3 regions of the Arthrobacter sp. U41 genome follow, and region 2 is predicted to be linked to each of the others. Evidence: riboswitches for the same ligand, from Rfam matches in the RefSeq annotation. Region 2 holds a riboswitch; each other region holds the start of a gene.

Region 1 (3,234 bases), 840 kb from region 2:
CCCTTGTTCTCGACGGTGACTTCCTTGCGGGCCTCCAGGAAGATCGGGGCGTCCTGGACCTTGGTGCGGATGTAGTAGCCGACGATGACGATCACGGCGGAGAGCCAGAAGGCTACACGCCAGCCCCAACTGAGGAATTCGGCCGCGGAAAGCAGTGAGGAGAGCGCGAACAGCACGCCGGTGGCGAGCAGGTTGCCCATCGGGACCGCGGACTGCGGCCAGGAGGACCAGAAGCCGCGGGACTTGCTGGGGCTGTGCTCGGCCACGAGGAGGACGGCGCCGCCCCATTCGCCGCCGACGGCGAAGCCCTGGACGAAGCGCAGGAAGACCAGCAGGGCCGGTGCCCAGTAGCCGATCTGCTGGAAGGTCGGGAGGCAGCCCATCGCGAAGGTGGAGACACCCACGAGGATGATGCTGAGCTGGAGGAGCTGCTTGCGGCCGAACTTGTCACCGAAGTGCCCGAAGACGATGCCACCGATCGGGCGGGCAACGAAGCCGACTGCGTAGGTGACGAAGGCGGCAATAATGCCGTCCAGTTCGGTGCCGGAGTTCGGGAAGAACAACTTGCCGAAGACCAGGGTGGCTGCGGAGGCGTAGAGGAAGAACTCATACCATTCGACAACGGTGCCGGCCATCGAGGCCGTTACTACCTTCTTCAGGCCTGAAGACTTGACGTCTTCTTCTTCGGGGCGCCTGGCGGCGTTTTGCGTACTCATTTCGACTCCTTCGGTGTCTCCGTCGACACCCTATGGACCTCTGGGCAATGGACGCCTGTGATTTGCGACACGCGGCGTCATTCTCAATGAGTATGGACGCTCAGGCCCGGGGCCTCAACCGCCATTAGTGCAGAGCCCATCTGCAAAAATGCACACCGGGGGCGGTTTTAGCTCGAAGGGCTAGCCGAAGAAGTGCTGCCGGAGCTGGTTGTTGAGCTGGCCGATCTCGGTCAGGAAGCCGTCGTGTCCGATCGGCGCCTCGATGGTGTGCACTGCCACTTCCCCCGGCAGGGCGTCGGCGAGCGCGTGGGACTGGGCCGGGAAGTACAGCCGGTCCGAGTCGACGGCCGCCACCAGGAACTCCGCCGTGGCCGGGGCGAGGGCCTCCGGGAGGAGGCCGCGGCCCCGGCTGATGTCATGGCTCATCAGTGCTTCGGTGATGGCGATGTAGCTGTTCGCATCGAAGCGGCGGACCAGTTTGTTGCCCTGGTGGTCGAGGTAGCTCTCCACCTGGTAGCGCCCGCGCCCGGCGAGGGATCCGGCTTCCAGCGGAGCCTCGGAGTCCTGGGCGTTCCGGCCGAACCGCCCGTCCAGCTCTGCGGCCGAGCGGTAGGTGATGTGCGCTATCCGCCGGGCCAGGGCCAGACCCGCTTCCGGTTCCGGACCGCCATAGTAATCCCCGCCCTTGAAGTTGGGATCCTGCCGGATGGCAAGGGTCTGGGCCTGCGCGAAGGCAATCTGTTCGGCGGTGCTGCTGGCCCCGACCGAAATCACGGCGCAGCGCTGGACCCGCTCCGGGTAGCTGACCGCCCACTCCAGCGCACGCGCCCCGCCCAGAGAACCGCCAAGCACGGCGAACCAGCGGCGGATGCCCAGGGCGTCCGCCAGCCTGGCTTCGGCTTCGGTCGTGTCCCGCAGGGTGACGAGCGGGAACCGTGAGCCCCAGGGCTTTCCGTCGGGTGCCGTGGTCGAGGGTCCGGTGGAGCCGTAGCAGCCGCCCAGGATGTTGATCGAAACCACAAAATACTTGTCCGTGTCCACCGGCGCGCCGGGGCCGGCGAGCTGCTCCCACCAGCCGGGCTCCTCGCTGGCGCCCCGCGTGACATGGGTGTCCCCCGTCAGGGCGTGTTCAATCAGCACCGCGTTGGAGCGGTCCGCATTAAGGGTCCCCCAGGTCTCGTAGCCGAGGGTGACGTCCGGCAGCCGGGCGCCGGATTCGAGCTCCAGGTCGCCGATCCGGAGGTACCGGACGGTTCCATCCGGCACGGCGCCGTCCGGGGCAGCTTCATCCGCGACGGGGGCATGGGTGTGGGAGGTCTTGCTTACGGGTACACCCTGGCGGGTGGCGGCAATTGTCATATGAGGACCTAACTTCGCGCTTGCCCACCGTCAGCTGACCGGCAGGCCAGGTCTTCACCCGGGGCACCCCGCCGCAAAAGGAGGGTTGCCGGCCAGCAAGCCGGGGCTGTCGCTGGCACTCATGACCTTTACTGAGTCTACGAAATGCGGCGGCCAGGTGGCGAAGATTGTGACGCCCGTATGACTCCCCGCGTTAAACGCCTGTCCCGGCACCCGCGCCACAAGGGCGGGGATGCCGGGTGCCGGGAGCTCGCTCAGGCGGTTTTGGCCGCGCGGAATCCGGCGTCAAGGTCGGCGAGGATGTCATCGATGTGCTCCAGGCCCACGGAGAGCCGCACGAGGCCGGGGTTCACGCCGGCCACGGTCTGCTGTTCGGCCGTCAACTGGCTGTGGGTGGTCGACGCCGGGTGGATGACGAGGGAGCGCACGTCGCCGATGTTCGCCACGTGCGAGTGCAGTTCAAGGGCGTCGACGAAGCGCTTTCCGGCCTCGGCTCCCCCGGCGATGTTGAAGGAAACGACGGCGCCGGTCCCCTGGGGACCGTACTTGCGTCCGCGCTCGTACCAGGGGCTGGAGGGCAGCCCGGCGTAGGCGACGGATGCGACGTCGTCCCTGGCCTCGAGCCATCCGGCGACCTTGATGGCGTTCGCGACATGCCGCTCCATGCGCAGGCTCAGCGTCTCGATGCCCTGGGCGATGAGGAAGGCGTTGAACGGGGACACCGCCGATCCGAGGTCGCGCAGGAGCTGGACGCGGGCCTTGAGGATGTAGGCGAGGTTGGCGCCGAGGGCCCCGTCCGCGCCAAGGTCCCGGGCGTAGACCAGGCCGTTGTAGGTGGGGTCGGGGGTGTTGAAACCGGGGAAGCGCGCCGGGTCCTTGCCGAAATCGAAGTTGCCGGAGTCCACGATCACACCCGCGATTGCGGCCCCGTGGCCGCCGAGGTACTTCGTGGCCGAGTGCACCACGATGTCCGCACCCCACTCGATCGGCCGGATCAGGTACGGGGTGGAGAGGGTGTTGTCCACGATCAGCGGGACCCCGGCCTCGTGCGCCACCGCCGAGATGCCCTCGATGTCCAGCACGTCCTGGCGGGGGTTCGAGACGACCTCGCCGAAGAACAGCTTGGTGTTGGGCTGCACGGCCTCACGCCACTGTGCCA
Region 2 (3,234 bases):
TTGGCCTCGGTGCCGTGGGCCACAATCACGGAGGCGCGGGGCACCACGGCGAGGAACTTCAGCAGCGGCTTCAGGCCGGCGGAAATCTGGTCCGGCGTGAACTTGCCGTTGGGCTCGCCCGGGACGTACCAGGGGTGAACGTTCCACGGCATTACGTACTCGGGGCGCAGGCCCAGCTTCCACTGGACGCCGAGCAGGCGGGTGGCGGCTTCCTCGTCACCGGCAGTGATGAAACCCGACTCGTCCTCGGTTCCGATGTTGGAGAAGAGGCTGATGATGCGGCACTCGTCCACGTCGTGCATCGGATCCACATACGGGACATTCATGCCAGCTTTGGTTGCCTGCAGCGTGTCGCACAACTCGTTGACGGCCGCGACGCTAGGTTCGTAGCGGCGGCTCAGAAGCTGTTCGCGGGAATTTTCAGTGGCCAAGGCTGTCATATATTGCTGAGTCTCCTGCGGGATTGGTGAAGCTGCCAGACCGTCCGGGGGCACGCCGAATACGGTGTGGTTTGAAAATGTGGTGTGGACCGATTCCTGGTCGATCCTTATTAGTCTATCAAGCCCTGCGAAATGCCGGGTCGGCCGGAGGCCTCCTACCAGAGCCGCGCGGTGGCGCGGCGGGCGCCTTCACCCAGGGATTCCAGCTTGGCAAAGGCGATTTGGGGGTGCACCCGGCCGCCGAGACCGCAGTCTGTGGAGGCAATCACATTTTCCCGGCCCACCAATTGGGCGAAGCGTACGATCCGGTCAGCGACCAGGTCCGGGTGCTCGACGACGTTGGTGGCGTGGGAGACGACGCCGGGGATGATGACTTTTCCGTCCGGGAGCTTAGTGTCCTCCCAGACGCGCCATTCATGCTCGTGGCGGACGTTGGCGGCCTCGAACGAGTAGCCGCCCGCGTTGACCTGCAGGACGGAGTCGATGATGTCCGCGAAGGGGATGTCCGTGGTGTGCGGGCCGTGCCAGGAGCCCCAGCAGACGTGCAGCCGGATCTGTTCCTGGGGGAGGTCGCGCAGGGCCCAGTTTGTGGCCTCGACCCTGAGCTGGATGAACTTGAGGTAGTCGGCCAGGCTCGGTTCCGGGTTGATCTGGTCCCAGCTTTCGGCCAGCGAGGGGTCGTCGAGCTGGACCGTGAGCCCGGCGTCGATGATGGCCTTGTATTCCTCGCGCATGGCGTCGGCGCAGGCGTAGAGGAGCTCCTCGTCCGTCTTGTAGTACTCGTTGGCGACGCGGGCGCAGGAGCCGGGGGACAGGGAGGCCACGAAGCCCTCGGACAGCCCGGCGGCGGCCATCCCGGTCTTGAGGTTGGCGATGTCCGAGCCGACGAGCGCCTGACCGGTGTAGTGCAGCGGGCCCGCGATCTTCGGCTGCGTGACGCTCTTGCGGTGCGCCAGGATCCCGGAGGACGGATCGTTGTAGGCATCGTTGAACTTCTGCCGGTCGCGCCGGTCCGGGAAGGAGGTCAGCACGATGTTCCCGGGGCTTGAGCGGTGCACCGCGGCGTCCGCCCAGCGGTCCACGTCCGTGGGCACGAGCCCGCCGAGCCGGCTGAACGAGTAGTTCCACCAGGCTCCGTAGTCCACCGAGCTGGACATGGTGTGCCCGTATTCGCCGTCGTTGGCGATCTCGATGCCGAGGTCTTTCTGGCGCTGCACGATCTCCACCACGGAGGTTTCCAGCAGGTCCAGGAACTCGGGGGTGATGCCGTCCGCTTCCTTGGCCTCGTTCGCGGCGATGAGCTCGGGGGTGCGGGGCAGCGAACCGGCGTGGGTGGCGCGGATATGGTCGGTGTTCTGGAGCATGGGGTGCTTCCTTTCCATCGGTCCTGGCGGTAGCACCTTTGCCGTCACAGGGCAGTGTCCGGCAGGGTTGCTGCGGCGTCAACGGTTCAGGTCCCTCGGCCGCTCGGGATGGTCAACTCTTACTTAATTCCACCAAGAGACCCCGCGCAAGCCCTGACGCCGATGTTCCCGCAGGCTGGACACCGGTCGCCGGCGCAGCCTGCGGGAAGTCCACCGGGAAGTCCATTGGATGGTCAAATGAGTCGCCGCCACCGCTATCGGCTAAACTTGGGTGGTAAGAGCCCCGGACTCTGGCGTTGATGGTAAGAGCACAGCGGTAGATTCGGGGCATTCTCATGAACGGCGCTGAGCTCCGGTGAACACCCTGGTGAACCACACGGAATTCGGCCCGAACGAATGGGGGAGGATCCCATGCCAGCAATCGTGATCGTCGGAGCCCAATGGGGCGACGAAGGCAAAGGTAAAGCCACTGACCTGCTTGGTGGCCGCGTCGACTACGTCGTCAAGCCCAACGGCGGCAACAATGCCGGGCACACCGTCGTCGTAGGCGGTGAGAAGTATGAGCTCAAGCTCCTTCCGGCCGGCATCCTGAGCCCCAACGCGGTTCCGATTATCGGCAACGGCTGCGTGGTGAACCTCGAGGCGCTGTTCCAGGAGATCGACGGCCTGGAAGCGCGCGGCGCGGACACCTCCAAGCTGCGGGTCTCCGCCAACGCCCACCTCGTGGCGCCCTACCACCAGGTCCTGGACAAGGTCACCGAGCGGTTCCTCGGCAGCCGCGCCATCGGCACCACCGGACGCGGCATCGGCCCGGCCTACATGGACAAGGTGGCCCGCCTCGGCATCCGCGTCCAGGACGTCTTTGACGCCTCCATCCTGCGCCAGAAGGTCGAAGGCTCGCTGCGCCAGAAGAACGAACTCCTGGTCAAGGTCTACAACCGCCGCGACATCGAGGTGGATGAGATCGTGGAGTACTTCCTGTCCTTCGCCGAGCGCCTCCGCCCGCTGGTCATCGACAGCACCTATGTCCTGAACACCGCGCTGGACGAGGGCAAGGTGGTCCTCATGGAGGGCGGCCAGGCCACGTTCCTGGACGTCGACCACGGCACCTACCCCTTCGTGACCTCCTCGAACCCGACCGCCGGCGGCGCCTCCGTGGGCTCGGGCATCGGCCCCACCCGCATCTCGCGCTCCATCGGCATCATCAAGGCGTACACCACCCGCGTGGGCGCAGGTCCTTTCCCCACGGAACTGTTCGACGACATGGGTATGTACCTGCAGAAGACCGGCGGCGAGTTCGGCGTCAACACCGGCCGGCCCCGCCGCTGCGGCTGGTACGACGCCGTGCTGGCGCGGCACGCCTCCCGCGTCAACGGCTTCACGGACTACTTCGTCACCAAGCTGGACGTGCTCACGGGCATCGAGCAGAT
Region 3 (3,234 bases), 1.9 Mb from region 2:
CCCGGCAGTGTCCTGCGCAGCTGTTCCAGCATGTCGGCGGAAGGGTCCACGGCCACCGTGTGCAGGCCGCGTGCCACCAGCAGCGCCGTGAACTTCCCGGTTCCGGCGCCGACGTCCGCGGCGTCCTTCGCGCCGGCGGGAATCAGCCAGTCGGCCGAGTCAGCGGGGTAGCCCGGGCGGACGCGTTCGTAGTGTTCCCCGCCGTCCCGGAAGCTCTGCCCCAGCTTCTGGCGCCGCTCCTGGTGCAGTTTGGGTCCGCCGCGTGCCACGTGCGTTCTCCTTAGGCAGGTCCGGATGGGTACCTTCCGAATTTACCGCACGAAGCACGGGCCGCGTTTCCTTGGCTTTGCCCCCGCCGGGCCATCAGTCCAGCGTGCAGGGCGCGGCGCCGGCGGTGCCGGGTGTGTTGGGAGCCCAGTGCGGGTAGCTGCGGGTGTCGTTGGACGGCACCCAGCGTCCGGCGTCCACCACATAGTCCCAGCCGAGGCCGGTCCGGCGCAGGTCCTGGATTCCGGCGAGCAGCCGCTCGGCGTCCTCCAGCCGGGAACCCAGGCCGAAGCTGGCCCGCAGCGATCCGGAGGGCAGCCCGAGCCGCCGGAGCAGGGGGTGCGCGCAGAAGCGGCCGTCGCGCAGACCGATGCCGTGTTCGGCCGACAGGTAGGCCGCCACCAGGCCCGCGTCGTAGCCCTCCAGCGAGAAGTTGACGACGCCGATTGTGCCGGTGCCCGGCCCGGTGCCTGCGGGCGCATCGAAGGAAGCACTATCCGAGAAGATCTGGTGCACCCTGACGCCGTCGATCCGGGCCAGGCCCTCGACGAGGAAGGACCGGATGGCGTTTTCGTGCGCGTGCCACTGTTCCGCGTCAAGGTCGGCAATCACCTGGGTGGCGCGGGCCAGGGCGGCGGCGCCAAGGACATTGGGGGAACCGCCCTCGTGCCGGGCAGGACCGGTGGTCCAGCTGACCGTGTCGATCCGGGCATCCTGGACGGCTCCGCCGCCGGCCAGGTGCGGTGTGCCGGCGTCGAGCCAGTCGGGACGGCCGACAAGCACTCCGGCGCCGAACGGTGCGTAGAGCTTGTGCCCGGAAAAGGCGAGATAGTCGATGCCGTCCGCCGCGATATTGATCCGCCGATGCGGCGCCAGTTGCGCGGCGTCGACGACGATCCGGGCGCCGAATTCGTGGGCCAGGGCGGCCAGGGCCCGGATCGGCAGGATCTCTCCGGTGACGTTGGAGGCGCCGGTCACGGCGAGCAGGCTGACGCCGCCGTAAGCGAGTTCCCCGCGGAGCAGTTCCAGCGTCGCGGCCAGGGTGGGAGCGGCGATGACGCTGCGGTGCGGCACGCTCTGCCACGGCAGGAGGTTGGCATGGTGTTCGATGTCGAGATAGAGCACCTCGCCGGTGTGGGACCCGTCGGCGACCGGCAGGCAGCCCGCCAGCAGGTTCAGGGAATCGGTGGTGTTCCGGGTGAAAATCACCGAATCGTCCGGGCGGCCGCCGACGAAATCCCGGACAATGCTGCGGGCGTTCTCGTAGACCGAGGTGCTGATCTGGGAGGCATAACCGGCGCCGCGGTGGACACTGGCGTAGTACGGCAGGATCTCGTTGAGGTACGCCGAAACCACGGACAGGGCAGGGGCCGAGGCGCCGTAATCCAGGTTGGCGTAGCGGACGCTGCCGCCCTGAATGAGGGGGGCCTGGATCTCGGCGCCGGTCACCGCGGCCAGGGGCCGGCGGGCGACGGCGAACCTCGCCTCGTGGAGGGTCTGGCCGGCGCCGGACGGCAGTTCGGCAGTGGCAGGAAAAGTGGCAGTCGTCATGGGACCTCGCTCGAAAAGGACCCCACGCACCGGGGATCCGCGCTTGCCGGGTCCGTTCCGGACCGGCCAGGTCGTCACCCGGGGCACCCCACCGCGAATGGAGGGTTGCCGGCCAGCAAACCGGGGTTTAGCGCTGGCACTCGTGACCTGCTTCGAGCCTAGGACATCCGTGCGGGAGCGGAAAAGACAGGGCCCTTATGTGAAGCGCTTTATTACGGCACGGCTCCGGGAGGTGCGGTCGAAACGGCCGCCGCCAGGGCCTAGAGCAGGTCGTCCAGCCCCGGGTTGAGGCGTTTGAGGACCTCCGAGTGCAGGATGGAGTTGGTGGCGAGGGCGTTGCCGCCGAAGGGGCCGTCCTCTCCTTCGAGGGAGGTGAAGCGTCCGCCGGCCTCCGTGACGATCGGAACCAGGGCGGCCATATCGTAGAGGTTCAGTTCAGGCTCGCAGGCGATGTCGACGGCGCCTTCGGCCACGAGGCAGTAGGACCAGAAGTCGCCGTAGGCGCGGGTGCGCCAGACTTCCTCGGTCAGGCCCAGGAACTCATCGAGGTTGCCGCGCTGCTTCCAGCCGCCCAGACTGGAGTAGGACAGCGAGGCGTCCGCGAGCTTGGAGACGTTGGAGACCTTCAGCCGGGTGGCGGCGGCCAGCGACCGACCCATGTAGGCGCCGGCGCCCTTGGCAGCCCACCAGCGTTTCCCCAGTGCCGGGGCGCTCACGACGCCGACGACCGGCTCGCCCTCGTCGACGAGGGCGATCAGCGTGGCCCAGACGGGGACGCCGCGGACGAAGTTCTTGGTCCCGTCGATCGGGTCGATGATCCAGCGGCGGGAGCCGTGGCCGGAACTGCCGAACTCCTCGCCCAGGACGGCGTCGCGCGGCCGGGAGCGGGACAGCTGGCCGCGGATGGCTTCCTCGACGGACTTGTCGGCGTCCGTCACCGGCGTCAGGTCCGGCTTCGTCTCGACCCGAAGGTCGAGTGCCTTGAAGCGGCTCATGGTCTGGGAATCTACGGAATCTGCCAGTACATGGGCAAGGCGCAGGTCATCGTTGTAGCTCGAAGCGGGTTGACTCATGGTTCCAAACTACCGCCAAAGCGGGCGCCCTGGCGGGAGGCCGGGTGGCTGCGCCGCCGGAGGCGGCCCGGCACAGGGCGATCCGCGCCCCGATTGCCCGCTCAGGAGACGGTGCCCAGCTCCTTGACGTCCTGTGCTTCCATCCGCGGGTCCGTCCCCAACAGGCGGCGCAGCGAGCTGAGCCGGGCCGGGCCGGATTCGCCCGCGTGGCCGGCGGCCACCCAGGCGTCCACGCCGCAGTTGACGGCGCTGGAGTCGTGCTTGCAGCCCCGCTCGCAGGCGTCGGTTCCGGGTTCAAGGTCCGGGAAGGAGTGCAGGATCCGGTCGGGGTCCACGTGGGCCA

Evidence for each region. A riboswitch is a leader RNA that binds a small molecule or an ion and turns the genes downstream of it on or off. The one in region 2 is predicted to bind S-adenosylmethionine.
Region 1: linked by a shared signal. The riboswitch ahead of metX (homoserine O-acetyltransferase MetX) and the one ahead of ASPU41_RS08280 (cobalamin-independent methionine synthase II family protein) in region 2 are both predicted to bind S-adenosylmethionine.
Region 3: linked by a shared signal. The riboswitch ahead of ASPU41_RS19255 (aminotransferase class V-fold PLP-dependent enzyme) and the one ahead of ASPU41_RS08280 (cobalamin-independent methionine synthase II family protein) in region 2 are both predicted to bind S-adenosylmethionine.

What each region holds. Positions count from the first base shown of each region.
Region 1 covers NZ_CP015732.1:2,614,984-2,618,217, reverse strand. The annotation lists gene ASPU41_RS11890 (MFS transporter) at 1-716, opposite strand, end outside; gene metX (homoserine O-acetyltransferase MetX) at 897-2,075, opposite strand; SAM riboswitch class IV at 2,087-2,202, opposite strand; gene ASPU41_RS11880 (bifunctional o-acetylhomoserine/o-acetylserine sulfhydrylase) at 2,330-3,234, opposite strand, start outside.
Region 2 covers NZ_CP015732.1:1,773,926-1,777,159, forward strand. The annotation lists gene ASPU41_RS08275 (uracil-DNA glycosylase) at 1-440, opposite strand, end outside; gene ASPU41_RS08280 (cobalamin-independent methionine synthase II family protein) at 596-1,804, opposite strand; SAM riboswitch class I at 1,816-1,919, opposite strand; gene ASPU41_RS08285 (adenylosuccinate synthase) at 2,216-3,234, shown strand, end outside.
Region 3 covers NZ_CP015732.1:4,223,237-4,226,470, reverse strand. The annotation lists gene ASPU41_RS19260 (class I SAM-dependent methyltransferase) at 1-269, opposite strand, end outside; gene ASPU41_RS19255 (aminotransferase class V-fold PLP-dependent enzyme) at 364-1,818, opposite strand; SAM riboswitch class IV at 1,853-1,966, opposite strand; gene hisN (histidinol-phosphatase) at 2,079-2,891, opposite strand; gene rsgA (ribosome small subunit-dependent GTPase A) at 2,993-3,234, opposite strand, start outside.